Linked DNA regions of Fodinibius salicampi. The protein of the gene in region 2 binds, or shares a complex with, the protein of the main gene of each other region. Links are inferred from orthologs where the notes say so. Each region holds a gene or a part of one and is shown on either strand. Other genes may lie near its edges.

Region 1 (7,599 bases), 670 kb from region 2 along the record:
AGCTTAGCTGGGTTTACAGCTTCTTTGAGTGCCTTCAATAAAAAAGTGGTGGTGTCATAACCAATCATTGCAAAACGATTAGCCGGACGATCAAACCGTCGCCGGAATTTTGCTTTGAAAGAATTAATTTCTGAATTATTCGGGTTTGTGTAAAAGCTTTCAGTAAAATATACCGGTCGTTTGCCAATCTTGCCGGAGGAAACATTAGTGTTGGCCCATTGCTGAGACCCTAATACTGTAACAGTACTTTCATTGGTATTTAATTGACCTAATAAAAGATCAATAAGGGCCGAAGATGTATTCCCGGTAAAAGGGGCATATACTGCTGATACTGCAGATTCAACCGTCGGGTCACGCTCTTCCTTAAAATAACGCGTATATTTAGAGAGAATATGTCCACGTCCAGCAAGATCTTCAATAAAATAGTAGGGCACTTCTCCCCCCAACTCTTCCCACTCATCCCGGAATGCCCGGGCAGATAATTCCCCGAGTGATCCCTGTTGAGCAATGATAGCCACTTTATTCAGCTCTAATTCATCGAAGGCAAAGTGAGCCATATTTTTACCATGAACCTCAAAGGTAGGATTTGCCTGGTAGATGTATTCGCTTTCTTCGGCAATAGCAGAAGCATTTGCCAAAGGAGCGACAACAGGTACTTTATACTTATCGGTTACTTTCGCCATTGATTGGGCACGTTCAGAGTATAGAGGTCCAATGACGGCATCTACACCCGCAATAGTTGAAAGAGTTTCTAGGGCCTGTCGTGCAGAATCTACTTCAATGCCGGTATTCTGATAGGTAAGTCTCGTGTTGAAATTTTGCTCTTTATTAAACTCTTCTACAGCAAGGGTATAACCCAGGTATAATCCCTGTGCTACTCTATAGTTATCCGTGTCGTTTGAATAAGCGGGTAAAGCCACTCCAATATTATAGGTAAAGTTATCAGGAACCTCTAATGACCTTTTATCACTTAATTGCTGATATTCTGTTTTACGTTCAAGAATCGAAGAGAGTTCTTCTAATTCAGAAGAGGGGATATCTCTTGTATTATTGCGTAATTTTGCAAAAAGCACCTTCGCGTCATTATACTCTACTCGTCCCATTGCGCTGGAAGTGAGATCAAATAGGATGGTTTCATTATCTGCCTGATCCATGATCTCGTTCCGTTGTTCGAAGGTCAGGAATTTAAGTAAATCTTCATAAAAGTAGCTGCTTTGTGATGCAACTTCCGGATGATTTTCCTGTTCAGACAGATCATAAAGAGTTATAAGGGCATCAGAATAATTTTTCTGTTTGAAATAGATAAGACTAAGGGTATAATCGGCTTCTACGAGAAGAGGAGTAAGATCAGTGTTTTCTTTAAGCTGAAGGAGGCGACTTTCAGCCGTAGCAAAATCTTTCATGCCAAAATAGGCTTTTCCTGCAAAAAGCAAGCCTCGTGTGTTGTGGACCTTGTCAAATAGATTTGCAGCCTGGGCATACTCTTCGTTCTCGTAATGGTCCAATGCCTCATCAAAGGTGGCGTCTTGTGCTATAAGAGTTCCATTAGCACTGATCGTCAGGCAAAGGATGAGTATTGAGTAAAACGGAAGTAACTGATAGTTGTAATTCTTAAATAGCCTCATAGAATACTTTAACTTCTTTCAGCTCATTTTGTTCTGTCATTTATTCCCATTCAATAGTAGAAGGGGGCTTAGAACTTACATCATATACCACGCGATTAATACCCGGCACCTCGTTGATAATCCGGTTGGAAACGTATGCTAAAAAAGGATGAGGAAGATGGGCCCAATCAGCCGTCATGCCATCCACGCTGGTTACAGCCCGTAAGGCAGCAGTATATTCATAAGTACGCTCATCTCCCATAACACCTACACTTTGTACCGGGAGAAGTACCGCCAGGGCCTGCCAGACTTCATCATACAGATCCTGACTCCGAAGTTCACTTATAAAAATATCATCTACTTCACGCAACAGTGTCAGCTTATCCCTGGTAACATCCGATAAAATGCGGATACCCAGTCCGGGTCCTGGAAAGGGATGGCGTTTTATAAAACCATCCGGAATCCCCAGCTTGCGTCCGACATTTCGGACCTCATCTTTGAATAATTCCCTTACTGGTTCAATCAGTGATAGATTCATCTCTTCGGGAAGTCCGCCTACATTGTGATGTGATTTTATAGTTGCAGAGGGACCTTTAAAAGAAATACTCTCAATAACATCCGGATAAAGGGTGCCCTGACCCAAGAACTTGAAACTCTTGTCGTTGCTGATAGCCTCATCGAATACATCGATAAAAACGTTTCCGATAATCTTTCGTTTTTTCTCGGGATCAGTAACTCCTTTTAAGGCCTCTAAAAATTGATCGGAAGCGTCGATACCTTTTACCGGCAGGTTAAGTTCCTTTTCGTATAGATCCAGTACTTTTTGAAATTCATTTTTACGAAGTAACCCATTATCTACAAAAATACATTGTAGTTGGTCACCAATGGCTTCATGAATGAGGGAGGCGACCACGGTAGAATCCACACCACCACTAAGTCCACAGACTACCCGGTCATTTCCAACCTGTTCACGAATCTCTTTTACGGTCGATTCAATAAAAGATTCTGCGGTCCAGGTACCTTCAAGTTTACAAATGTCAAGAGCAAAATTCTTAAGTATTTGCTTGCCATAGACCGTATGAACTACTTCCGGATGAAATTGAACCCCAAATATTTTTTCATTTACATGGCGTACGGCTGCAACCCGGGCATTATCAGTGTGGGCAATTATTTCGTAGTCCGCAGGAAGTTTTTTTATATGATCGCCATGACTCATCCAAACCACGGATTCTTCCGGGATATTGCTTAGTAGATCACTGTCGTCGTCGACAATAAGGTCAGATCGGCCGAATTCTCGTCGTTCCGCTTTTTCCACACTACCGGGGATAATATGATGGGCTAAAATCTGGAGCCCATAACAAATACCCAATACAGGGACCTCAAAGTCAAAGACATTTGTATTCAGGTAGGGAGCGTCCTCATCATTAACACTGCTGGGGCCTCCCGACATAATAACACCGCTGGGCAAATTATTTTCAAAGTCGGAAAGATCCTTATTGAAGGGATGAATTTCACAATAAATATTAAATTCTCTTATTCTACGTGCTATAAGTTGGGTGTATTGGGATCCGTAATCAAGGATTAGAATCCAGTCGGAAGGTCGGTGCTGCATAAAATAATATTATAATAAAAAAGGGTCCTTTTTATAGATACCCGGTAATTTTTAAGATTAATTTACAATTTCCTTGTATTCCTCGGCAGTCATAAGCTCATCGAGCTGCCCCTCATTGGTAACAGCAATTTTAACCATCCATCCATTCCCATACGGATCGTCATTTACAAGTTCTGGTTCCGCTTCTAATGCTTCATTGATTTCCATAATTTCTCCTGCAACTGGAGCAAATAGCTCAGATACAGTCTTAACAGCCTCAACGGTTCCGAATACCTCATCTTGTTCAAACTCAGTACCTTCGGGTTCAAGCTCTACAAAGACAATATCACCCAACTCACTCTGGGCAAAATCAGTAACACCAACTGTAGCTGTTCCATCACCGTTGTCTCGTAGCCATTCATGTTCTTTGGTATATTTTAGGTCCTCAGGATAACTCATAAAGTGGTTATTTCTTATTGGGATCAGGATTAAAATCAAATTCTTCCAGGTAGTGTGTATTAAACTCACCTTTTTTGAAGTTTTCATCATCCATAAGCTGGAGATGATAGGGTATTGTTGTTTTAACCCCTTCTATGATAAACTCTTCCAGCGATCGCTTCATACGCTTTATAGCATCTTCCCGGGTTGGAGCACTAACAATAAGTTTGCCAATCATCGAATCGTAATGGGGAGGAATGTTATAATCAGCATAAGCATGAGTATCAACGCGTACACTATGCCCCCCTGGAAGATGGAACACTTTTATTTTACCGGCTGATGGACGGAAGTTGTGTTCCGGATCCTCTGCATTAATCCGGCATTCAATAGCATGCCCTCTCATTTTAAATTCTCTATCCTCCATTTCTATGCCTGCAGCTGCCTTAATCTGTTCAGCTACAAGATCATAATTGGTAATTTCTTCTGTGACGGGATGTTCAACCTGAATACGGGTGTTCATCTCCATAAAGTAGAATTTCCTATCTTTATCTACGAGGAACTCTACAGTACCAGCACCCTCGTAATCAACGGCTTTAGCTGCGTCGATAGCTGCTTGTCCCATCTCTTCGCGCAGTTCGGGCGTCATAAGAGGAGAGGGGGATTCCTCCAAAATCTTTTGATGGCGTCGTTGCAGCGAACAGTCCCGTTCCCCGAGATGAATAACATTTCCATGCTGGTCGCCCAGAACCTGAATCTCCACATGATGGGGGTCTTGTACAAATTTCTCTATATATACTGCGGGATCATCAAAAGCGGTTTCAGCCTCCGATTTACACATGTTATAGTTCTGCTGCAGATTTTCCTTTTCATGGACAACCCTCATTCCGCGTCCTCCGCCTCCGGAAGATGCCTTAATAATAACCGGGTAGCCAATTTCATCACATATCTCTTTGGCCTCTTCCACCGATTCTATCAATCCTTCACTGCCCGGTACCACCGGAACACCACTTTCAATCATGGTTTTTTTGGCAACGGACTTATTTCCCATTGCATCAATGGCCTCAGGAGAGGGACCGATGAACTTAATATCATGCTCCCCACAAATACGGGAGAATTTAGCATTTTCGGAGAGAAAGCCGTAGCCCGGATGAATGGCTTCGGCATTGGTTATTTCTGCTGCCGAGAGAATTCTGGGAATCTTAAGATAACTTTCCCTGCTTGGCGGAGGGCCGATACAGACGGCTTCGTCAGCAAATTTAACATGCAGGCTGTCTCGGTCTGCCGTAGAAAAGACAGCAACCGTATTGATATCCATTTCTTTACAGGTACGAATAATACGAAGAGCGATTTCGCCTCTATTGGCGATAAGAATTTTATTAAACATGAAAGTCTGTTTTTATCCGATGATAAATAAGGGTTGATCATATTCTACCGGTTCGGCGTCTTCTACCAGAATCTTTTTCACTTCACCGGCGTAATCGGATTCAATTTCGTTCATTATCTTCATTGCCTCCACAATACACAGGGTCTGTCCTTGTTCAACCTGATCTCCAACCTTAACGAAAACATCATCATCAGGGGAGGGAGAACGATAGAATGTCCCTACAATAGGCGATTTAACAACTTCGCCTGAAGGTTCTGATGAAGACTCTTCTGCCGTTTCGCTGCTGGCCTGCTGTTGGGAGGAGGGAGCAGGCTGCCCTTGTTGTGGTTGAGCCGGTTGCTGCGGCGCCTGTGGCTGTGCAGGAACTTGGTATTGTACCGGCAACTGTTGCGGAACCTGCTGTTCTATATCGGCTTTCTTTTTAACTTTAATCTTAAAGTCTCCTTCTTCAATAGAAACTTCATTGACTTCACTTTCGGCAATGAGATCAAGAAGGTTTTCAATTACTTTTAAATCCATGATAGCTGATTAATTTGATGTTACACGTTCAATGTATTCGCCGGTTCGGGTATCGACTTTTATTTCTTCTCCTTCATTGATGAACAGGGGAACCTGAATAGTTGCCCCTGAGGTAAGCGTTGCAGGTTTACTTCCACCTTGTGCCGTATCTCCCTTAAGTCCGGGACGTGTATCGGCTACTTCTGCAACGATATGGTCTGGTGGATATACATAAAGTATTTGCTCGTTATCTACATCAACTACAAGAGTACAGACTTGTCCTTCTGCAATAAACTCAGATTTATTAATCCGTTCTTCTTCAATAGGGACCTGTTCAAAGGTTTCCTGATTCATAAAATAATAAAGGTTCCCGTCGAGGTACAGGAACTGGTAAGGTTGATGCTCTACACGCACCTCATTTACACTTTCCCCGGAACGGAAGGTTTTTTCGATATTTTTTTCATTGACAACACCTTTGAGCTTTGTGCGAAGAAAAGCACCGCCCTTGCCGGGTTTAACATGTTGGTAATCAACAATGGAATAAAGTTCATTATCAACTTCAATTACCATCCCGGTTCGAAAGTTAGAAGTAGAAACCTTGGCCATATATCTTTTTAAATTCATCTGAAAATTCTGGCTCAAAAATACCATGAGCTCAGAAGTATAACAAGCCCTTTCTTTTTTAAAGAAAGTTATTGATCAGGTTATAAAAGATCACAAGGGGACAGATGATCATAACCATTATTTTCCAAACTCGTCCCACAATGCCTCTGCCGAATCCTGGGTTCCCTGTTTCAAGTTCTTCCATTGCACTATCAATTTTCCAGACATAGCTCAAAAACAGGCATATCATGATTCCTCCTAAGGGTAAGCCGATCTGGCTGAAAACAAAATCAAGGGTGCCAATAAGAGAGGTATCAAATGAAATGATTAAAGCGATAGCCAGTATTCCGAGGCCTATATATTTAGCGGCTTTTTTGCGTTGCACCTGGAATTCATCAATCACATAAGATACCGGAACTTCGAGCAGTGAAATAGTTGAGGTTAGAGCGGCTACACTAAGCAAGACGAAAAAGGTGATCCCAAGAAAAATACCCCATATTCCACCCAGATCATGAAACAAGGAGGGAAGTACCTGAAATATCAGCGCGGGACCTGCAAGGAGTTCTCCTCCATCATCAAAAATGGCGATACCTTGTGCCTGAGCCATGTACATAGCAGGTATAATCAGAAGTCCGGCCAAAAAGGCTACGAGTGCATCCGTAGTGGTAACCCAGGCTGCGGCTTCCGGTACATTCTCCTGCTTGCTGAGATAAGATCCATAAGTAATAAGGGCTCCCATTCCTAAAGACAGAGAGAAGAAAGCTTGGCCCATTGCCGCAAATACAAGCTCGGGAGTGATACGTGAAAAATCCGGTTTTAAGTAAACGGCCAGGCCCTCGGTGCTACCGGGCTGAAGAACAACATATCCGATTAATACAAATAATATGATAAAAAGGAGAGGCATTAACATTTTTGTTGCCCTTTCAATGCCATCACTAACCCCTCCAGTAATAATTGATACGGTAGCAAACATGAATACAATCGAAAAGAAAGCATTAAGCCAGCCATTGCTCGTATCACCAATCCACGCGGCCCATTCTGTATAGCCCGCAAAGAAAAAGATTTCTTCAAATACATAACTTACCGTCCAACCGGCAACTACTGTATAAAAGGAGAGGATCATAACCCCACAGAGCACCCCCCACATACCAATCAGCGGATAGAACTTGTTCGTACTGAGTGCCTTAAAGGCGCCAACAGGATTTTTACCGGTCTTCCGTCCAATGCCAATTTCTGCCATCATAACGGGATAGCCGATAAGAAAACAACAGGCTAGATAGATGAGTAAGAAAGCTCCGCCCCCATTAGAAGCAGCCTCTGTCGGAAAACGCCAAATATTTCCTAATCCCACCGCCGAGCCGGCAGCCGCAAGTACAAATCCCAGTTTTGAGTTCCAGCTACCCCGGTCTATAGTTGATGATGCCAAAGATTAAACTCCGTGTTTTTATTTAAAAGTGTTCAGAAAGAATTTTCCATAAAAT
Region 2 (7,541 bases):
GAGGTATCGAAGCGTATATTACTATTGATGCGGGTCCCCAGATTAAAGTACTGTGTAAACCGGCTGATATAGAGGATGTTCAGCAGGCATTGACTTCGGTAACAGGCCTGCAAAAAGTTATAACCAGTGGCATTGGGGACGATGCGAAAGTAACAGAAGTAAAGAAATAAATTTTAATATATGGCTGATTCTACAATTACGGTTAAAACCCCCGGAAAGCTAATTTTGCTTGGGGAGTATGCGGTACTCGAACAAGCGCCTGCACTTGTTGCTACCGTTAATAAATTTTGTACGATTAAACTACGTCCCAGTCAAAATGATGTTTTTCGTATTGAGGCTCCGAATTTAGATATACCGGACTTCTCTTTTCTACTTTCTGAAAAGGGTGATATTTCCTTGACCAATGGACATACAGAATTACAGCGAAATCAGTTGAATTTTGTTTTGTCGGTTTTAAAATACATCCGCCAGAAACTGGATAAGAATGTTCCCGCTTTTGATATCAGTATTGATACCGCCGATTTCTTTCATCCGATTAGTGGTAAAAAAATGGGGTTGGGCTCAAGCGCCGCACTAACTGTGGCCTTGCTATCCGCTATCGAGGAACTGCTCAATAGCACCTTCTCGAGTACTGATTTTTTTCAAAAAGCGTTACACGCACATCGGTATGCACAGGGTAAGATTGGCAGCGGAGTAGATATTGCAGCTAGCTCAACCGGAGGGATCATACAATATCGGATGCCAGAACTTATTGAAGGGACAAATGAAGAAATCCAGCAAGTGCACTGGCCTAATGATTTGTATATGCTTTCCATATGGACGGATAAATCTGTATCTACCCGTACGATGGTACGCAAAATGCGTACTTTTCGAATGAAAGAAACAGCGATGTATAAAGGTATAATGAACGAAATGGCTGACTTATCTGAAGCCGGATGCCGGGCTTTTCGTTTGGGTAATACTAAAAAGTTTCTCGATGTTATAGAAGCTTTTGGAAATATTGAACGAAAATTAACCAACCATAGCAAAGCAGATATCTTTTCTTCCGTTCATGAACAAATTGCAAAGATAGTTATAAACAAAGGTGGCTATTACAAGCCATCCGGCGCAGGCGGAGGAGATATTGGAACCGCGTTTTGTCGCAGTTCCGAAACATGCAAGTCTATTTCAGAAGCTATAGAAGAAAGCTCTTTTGAATTGCTTAATCTATCAGTTCAGACCGAAGATGTAAACTCTACAGAACCTTATGGAATCGGCTAATATAAATAGCAAGAAATCCTCTACAGAAAATTCTGCCGATCAATCTCGTATTCCCAAATTCTATAAGCGAAGTATTGAAGAACGATTACATTTACTTCGCGAGAAGAACCTTATTACCCGGGAGCAGCTAACAACTCTTCTGAGTCAGCAGCAAATTTTGTCTCGGGAAGAGGCAGACAAAATGATTGAAAATGTGGTTGGCGTCTTTGGCTTGCCAATGGGGTTGGGTCTCAATTTTGTCATAAATGACCAGCCTTATATAGTACCTATGGTGGTGGAAGAGCCCTCTATACTGGCAGCTGTGAGTTCGGCAGCTAAAGTAGTACGTAAATCAGGAGGATTTACAGCGGATGCCGATGATCCAATTCTTATCGGGCAAATACAGCTGGTGGATGTCGACCATCCTATGAAGGTCCAGCACCTGCTGCTGCAGAAAAAGGAAGAGATCATAAACTTGGCTAACAGTTTGCATCCCAATATGGTAGAGCGGGGCGGCGGCGCTGTAGATATAGAAGTAATGATTTATCCGCAATCGCGACATCCGGGGAGTATGGTAGTCGTTCATCTGCTGGTAAATACCTGTGATGCCATGGGTGCTAACCTCGTTAACAGCATGTGCGAAGGAGTGGCGCCGCTGATCGAAAAAATTACTAACGCAAAGGTTTATTTGCGCATTTTATCCAATTTGACGGATCGCGCGATGGTAAGGGCCCGATGTGAAATTCCAGTCGACTACCTGGATTTTAATGAGGCATCCGGAAAGGAAGTGCGTGATGGAATTATCCGGGCTGCTGAATTTGCTGCTATTGACCCTTATCGTGCATCCACGCATAATAAAGGAATTATGAATGGCATCGATCCGGTTGCTATTGCCACCGGTAACGATTGGCGCGCCATTGAAGCCGCAGCCCATGCTTATGCCGCGCGGGGTAGTCACTATACGTCGCTTACAAACTGGTTTAAAAATGATGAGGGGGATTTAGTTGGGACCATCGATATCCCTATGAAAGTGGGAATTGTTGGAGGATCGCTTAAATCTAACAAAGCGGTGGAGATTGCGCATCATATTTTAGGAGTAGAGTCGGCTACGGAATTAGCCCAGGTCATGGGAGCGGTGGGCTTAGCTCAAAATTTTTCAGCTCTTCGCTCTCTCGGTACCGAAGGCATCCAGCGGGGACACATGACGCTCCATGCCCGCAGTGTTGCCAGTACGGCAGGTGCGCCGGCCGATATTTTTGACCAGGTGCTGGAACGGCTGGTGGAAAGCGGAGAAATAAAGGTATGGAAGGCCGAAGAAATTATTGAGGAAATCCAGCGCAAACAACATCAGAAAAAAGTCCAGACATCCAAATCAGAAACAGCCGAGGATATGGCCTTTGGCTACGGGAAAATTATTTTAACCGGAGAACATTCCGTTGTCCATGGTACGCATGCCGTTGCTGCTCCCATTACGCTCACTATGAAAGCTAAAGTTTGGGCGGCGGATAAAGATGTACAGCTTATTATTCCGCGCTGGGGAGTGGAACAAACGCTTAAATTTGGAGAGGATCACGAATATTCTATTTATAAATCTTTGGAGATGATTCTGGATCGGCTGGAGCTCAGAGACCGGGGAATGAATATTGAGGTTGTACCGGAGGTCCCCCGGGCGATGGGAATGGGCGGATCAGCCGCATTGGCCGTGGCAATTATCCGAGCACTGGATCGACATTTCCAAATTGGGCTGTCCGACAATGAAGTGCGGGAGTTATCCTATGAGTCTGAAAATATTGTACATGGCGGAGCATCGGGAATTGATAATACCGTTTCGACTTACGGCAATCTTTTGATGTTTCAGAAGGGGACTCCCCCAGAGATGGAAACACTAAATCTTGAAGAGCCCATTCCAATTGTGATTGGCTTAAGTGGTGTGGAAAGCATGACGGCAAAAATGGTACGGCGTGTTCGGGAGGAATACGAGCAACAGCCCGACTGGTATGGAGAAATTTTTCATAAAATGGATAAGTTGGCGCTGGAATCAAAGGAAGCCATTGAAGAGTTTGATCTCAAAAGGTTGGGGCGCATTATGAACCTGAACCATGGTTACTTGAATGCACTGAATGTATCATCTCCCGAGGTGGAGGAACTTATTAGCATTGCCAGGGAAAACGGCGCGCTGGGAGCAAAACTAACCGGAGGGGGAGGAGGCGGAGCCATGATCGCACTCTGTGATTCCGAATCTTCGCAGCAGAAAATTCAGCACCAAATGCATAGCGCAGGCTATGATGCCCTTATTACGAGTATTAAACCTTCAGTTTCTAAAGAGGTATGATCCCTCACTTATTTGTGGATTACACAATTTTAGGGATTGGCTTTGGATAATTACTTATCTGAACCATAAAGTAGCTCAAGAAAATTTGCTTTGGATATCATTCCAAAATATTGTTCTATATCCACATCTTTTAATCTTTGAGAAAGATCTTGCCGGTGATATCGAGCTCCCTGGAGGTGATCTTCCAGCTGTTTTATCGGTTTATTCCCAAAGAAATCCCCGTAAATTTTCAGATTTTTTATATATCCTTTTGCAACATCTAACCGAAGATCAATTTCGCCGATATCAAAACGTCGTTCCCGCTGAATATTAAATTTCGGTGATTTCCCAAAGTTCCAGTCCCACTGGCTATACTTTTTCTCTTTTAACTCATAAACGGCATCCCACTCACTATTAGTTAAATGATAGGTCTCAAATTTTTCTCGGTCTTTATATAGTCCCTCAAGTAGTTTTTCCCGAAAAGTGTGAATATTCATTTCTTCTGTTAAAAATTCAGAGATGTTAGCGACCCGGCTGCGCACTGACTTATGTCCCTTTGATTCTATCTTATTCATCTTCACATCCAGTGCTTTGCTTACTTCGGCCAGGTCCGTGTCAAATAGCAGGGTACCGTGGCTAAACATCCGTTTAACAGTAGAGTATTGTGCATTGCCCGATATTTTTCGGTCATTTGCCACAATATCATTACGACCCTGTAATTCAGCATTTACTCCAAGGGACTGAAGCACACGTATGATGGGAGAGGTAAACTTTCGAAAATTATTTAGGTTCTTTTTGTCATAGTTCGTGATAAAACTGAAGTTCAGATTCCCGGTATCGTGGTAAACAGCTCCGCCACCGGAAATACGCCGTACCACATTGATCTCATTGTCCTCTACATATTCATGGTTAATCTCTTCGAGCGTATTTTGATTGCGTCCGATGATAATAGAGGGACTGTTTATGTAGAATAGTAGATAATCATAATCATGGTCAAAGTTGCGTAGCGCGTATTCTTCAAGAGCTAAATTGAGATGTGGATCAGTGTTATGTTCATTATGGATGAAGATCATAGAATAAAATTAGGTATTGTTATATCAAAGATATGCTGACCATATAGTAGGCCGCTTTTTTGAAAGGAGTATGAAGATCGCAGGTTATTTATCCGTCAATTTCCTTAAAATATTTTCCTCCTGCTATCTCTTACCTGAGGTATGAAATACCTATTGCAAGCATGCAAGATTGCCCTAATTAGCAGTTGCAATTTTGCATAAGAAATTAGATTAAGCACACCTTTTAGGTAAAAGAAGCACCTCAAGTACTCATAAAAGATATTTTTCCAGTAAATAGAAAAGTTGGCACGCCGATTGCTATAAGTATATATGTAAACAAAAAAAGACAAACTTGTCTTAAATTGTTCTTGCTATAGGAACAGGCAGATAAGGTTATAAAAAAATTGTCTTAACATATAATAACTGTAAATCTCTAATACCATGAACATTTCAAAAATAACGTTATCCTTTTTAATTGGATTGCTATTCACTGGTTTGGCTAATTTTGCCTATGCCCAAACGGAAGAATACAAACTAGACGGAATGACTTTTGGCATGCCGGAAGCTGAAGTTTTCACCGAAGACTATGATGGTCCTCCGGTTGTAGGGGAATATCTGACGATGCTACCCAATCTTAAGCCATTGGATTATGAAGGCAACAAACATCATGAGGTACGGATTGATATTGTCGCTCAGGAAATAGAAGTGGCCGACGGGGTCAAATATAAAGCATGGACATTCGGTGGTACCGTACCCGGCCCAGTGTTGCATGTAAAAGAAGGTGATAAAATTACTTTTGTTATGAAGAATCGTTCGGATGAAGAAGTTACAATTACCGAACCTACAAAAGAGGGTTCTCCTTTTATGCAGCAGGTTGCTGAAAACAACTTTATGAAAGCCCAACCAGGCACAATGCCTATGCCGCACTCCATGGATTTCCATGCGGGAACCGTTGCAAAAGATGACAAATGGAGAAGTATTTCTCCAGGTGAATCTATCAAGTTCGATTGGGTTGCTAACTATCCAGGTTCCTATATCTATCACTGTGGTACGCCCAGTGTACTTATGCACACGGCTATGGGGCAGCATGGAGTGGTTGTTGTATCACCCAAGGACGGTTACGGCACAGATTACGAAGTCGACAAGGAATTTGTAGTGGTCCAATCCGAATATTACCTGAAAAAAGGTGCCGGCGACTTGTACCAGTACGATTTTGAAGCGGCTCAAAGTGTAAACCCATCGCATGTGGTATTCAACGGGCACCAGACTATTCTGCATGATCAGCCTCTGGAGGCCAATGCCGGCGATCGCGTTCGTCTTCATGTATCAAACAACGGTCCCAGCGGAACATCAAGCTTCCACGTAATTGGTGCTATATTTGATCGTGTTTGGTTGGAAGGCCACCCCTTTAATGAAATGCGCGGAATGCAGACTGTACTTTTAGGAGCCTCTAGTTCTGCCACTATCGACTTTATCGTGCCTGAAGAAGGTAAATACATCCTGATCGATCACGAATTTGCCGACGCAGAAAAGGGTGCCACGGGTACCTTGAAAGCCGGTCCGCGTAAATAAATAAACATACGAATAACTAAGTAAAAAATTAGTCAACATTGAAATGAAACTCCTGACGAACATAGCATCTGTTGCCACGGTACTGTCCAGATGGACTATTATGGTGGCTTTGTTGAGCTTCGCAGCGGATATCGCCTGGGCTCAGCAGAATCGGGTGTTGGTTCCGTCAGGTTCATTTCATTCTGTGATGCCCGAAGTGGAAGGAGAAGCCGTAAAGGTAAATACTTTCTATCTGGATGTTACAGCTGTTACCAACGAAAAGTTTGAAAAGTTCTTAGATCAAAATAAAAATTGGCAGCCAAATGAAGTACCTGCCGTATTTACAAATAAAGGATATTTGAAACATTGGAAAGAAGAAGGACAGAGACCTGACTATGAAGATGTTGGTCGTGAACGTCCCGTTACGAATGTGTCATGGTTTGCTGCAAATGCGTACTGTCAATGGGCTGGGGGACGGTTACCTACATTGAATGAATGGGAATACTCCGCCCAACTTATGGATTTTGATTCCTCCACAGAAATAAATGAATTTACCACGAAATTAGTCAGTTGGTATTCGAGTGTGGATACCAAAAACATAGGAGAGGTAGGATCTACCGGTATTAAAACCCGCGTCGGCGTTAAAGATCAGTTTGGATTAATCATGGAATGGGTAGAGGACTTTAAACCACCCGTTGCTGATGAACTTTCTCTGGATTGTGGAACAGTGGGAAGAATGCAACAACTTGGCAATGCATATAGCTATGCCGCCTCTATCCGCTACATTACCCGGATGAGTTATAATCCCCGAAGTTCTACCAGTATGATAGGATTTCGTTGCGCCTATGACGATATCGATTCCAAATTTAAACTGGAAGAGGAAGAATTATGAAAATGATTTCAATCATATTGCTTAGCCTGTTTTTGGTAACAAGCCTGAACGCACAGCATCATCACGCGGCTGATGGTGAACTGGGTGCAGGTAAAATAAGTGCTGAGCACTCACTCTATCATTTGGATGCCCAGTGGACAAACCATCGGGATGAAACCGTCAAGCTTAGCGATTTTCGAGGATCACCTGTTATTGTTGTAATGTTTTATGGCAACTGCATGGAAGTGTGCCCTATTTTAATTCAGGATGCTTGGCGATTATACAGCAGTGTGGATGAATCAGTCCGTGGTGATGTTAATGTTCTGGCAGTAAGCTTTGACACTGAAAATGATACACCAGAAGTATTAAATAACTATGCAAAATATGAACAACTGGATATCCCCGGCTGGCATTTTATGATCTCGAAAAATGCTACCGTTCGTAGCCTTGCCATGATGCTGGGTGTGCAATACTCAAAAAAGAGCGACGGTCACTTCGCACATTCCAATCTTGTTAC

Evidence for each region.
Region 1: the proteins of lplA (region 2) and gcvH are in contact, whole or in part, in a crystal structure (PDB 3A7A), measured with the Escherichia coli proteins. The link is inferred for Fodinibius salicampi from one-to-one orthologs.

The regions. Positions count from the first base shown.
Region 1 is NZ_BAABRS010000001.1:857,503-865,101, reverse strand. Bases 1,965-4,828 are described here. They hold gcvH (glycine cleavage system protein GcvH), read right to left. Parts: upstream 3,655-4,828; coding sequence 3,274-3,654; downstream 1,965-3,273. Other genes in these bases: accC (acetyl-CoA carboxylase biotin carboxylase subunit), read right to left, coding at 3,662-4,828; guaA (glutamine-hydrolyzing GMP synthase), read right to left, coding at 1,965-3,216. Outside these bases: ABEB05_RS03535 (ABC transporter substrate-binding protein), read right to left, coding at 1-1,625; more of guaA, read right to left, coding at 1,666-1,964; more of accC, read right to left, coding at 4,829-5,017; accB (acetyl-CoA carboxylase biotin carboxyl carrier protein), read right to left, coding at 5,030-5,536; efp (elongation factor P), read right to left, coding at 5,546-6,139; ABEB05_RS03505 (sodium-dependent transporter), read right to left, coding at 6,198-7,544. UniProt on the Escherichia coli protein: The glycine cleavage system catalyzes the degradation of glycine. The H protein shuttles the methylamine group of glycine from the P protein to the T protein.
Region 2 is NZ_BAABRS010000001.1:1,531,002-1,538,542, reverse strand. What follows is about bases 2,623-5,428. They hold lplA (lipoate--protein ligase), read right to left. Parts: upstream 4,624-5,428; coding sequence 3,622-4,623; downstream 2,623-3,621. Other genes in these bases: ABEB05_RS06500 (multicopper oxidase domain-containing protein), read left to right, coding at 5,044-5,428; ABEB05_RS06510 (hydroxymethylglutaryl-CoA reductase, degradative), read left to right, coding at 2,623-3,571. Outside these bases: mvaD (diphosphomevalonate decarboxylase), read left to right, coding at 1-170; ABEB05_RS06515 (mevalonate kinase family protein), read left to right, coding at 181-1,260; more of ABEB05_RS06510, read left to right, coding at 1,247-2,622; more of ABEB05_RS06500, read left to right, coding at 5,429-6,174; ABEB05_RS06495 (formylglycine-generating enzyme family protein), read left to right, coding at 6,218-7,045; ABEB05_RS06490 (SCO family protein), read left to right, coding at 7,042-7,541. UniProt on the Escherichia coli protein: Catalyzes both the ATP-dependent activation of exogenously supplied lipoate to lipoyl-AMP and the transfer of the activated lipoyl onto the lipoyl domains of lipoate-dependent enzymes.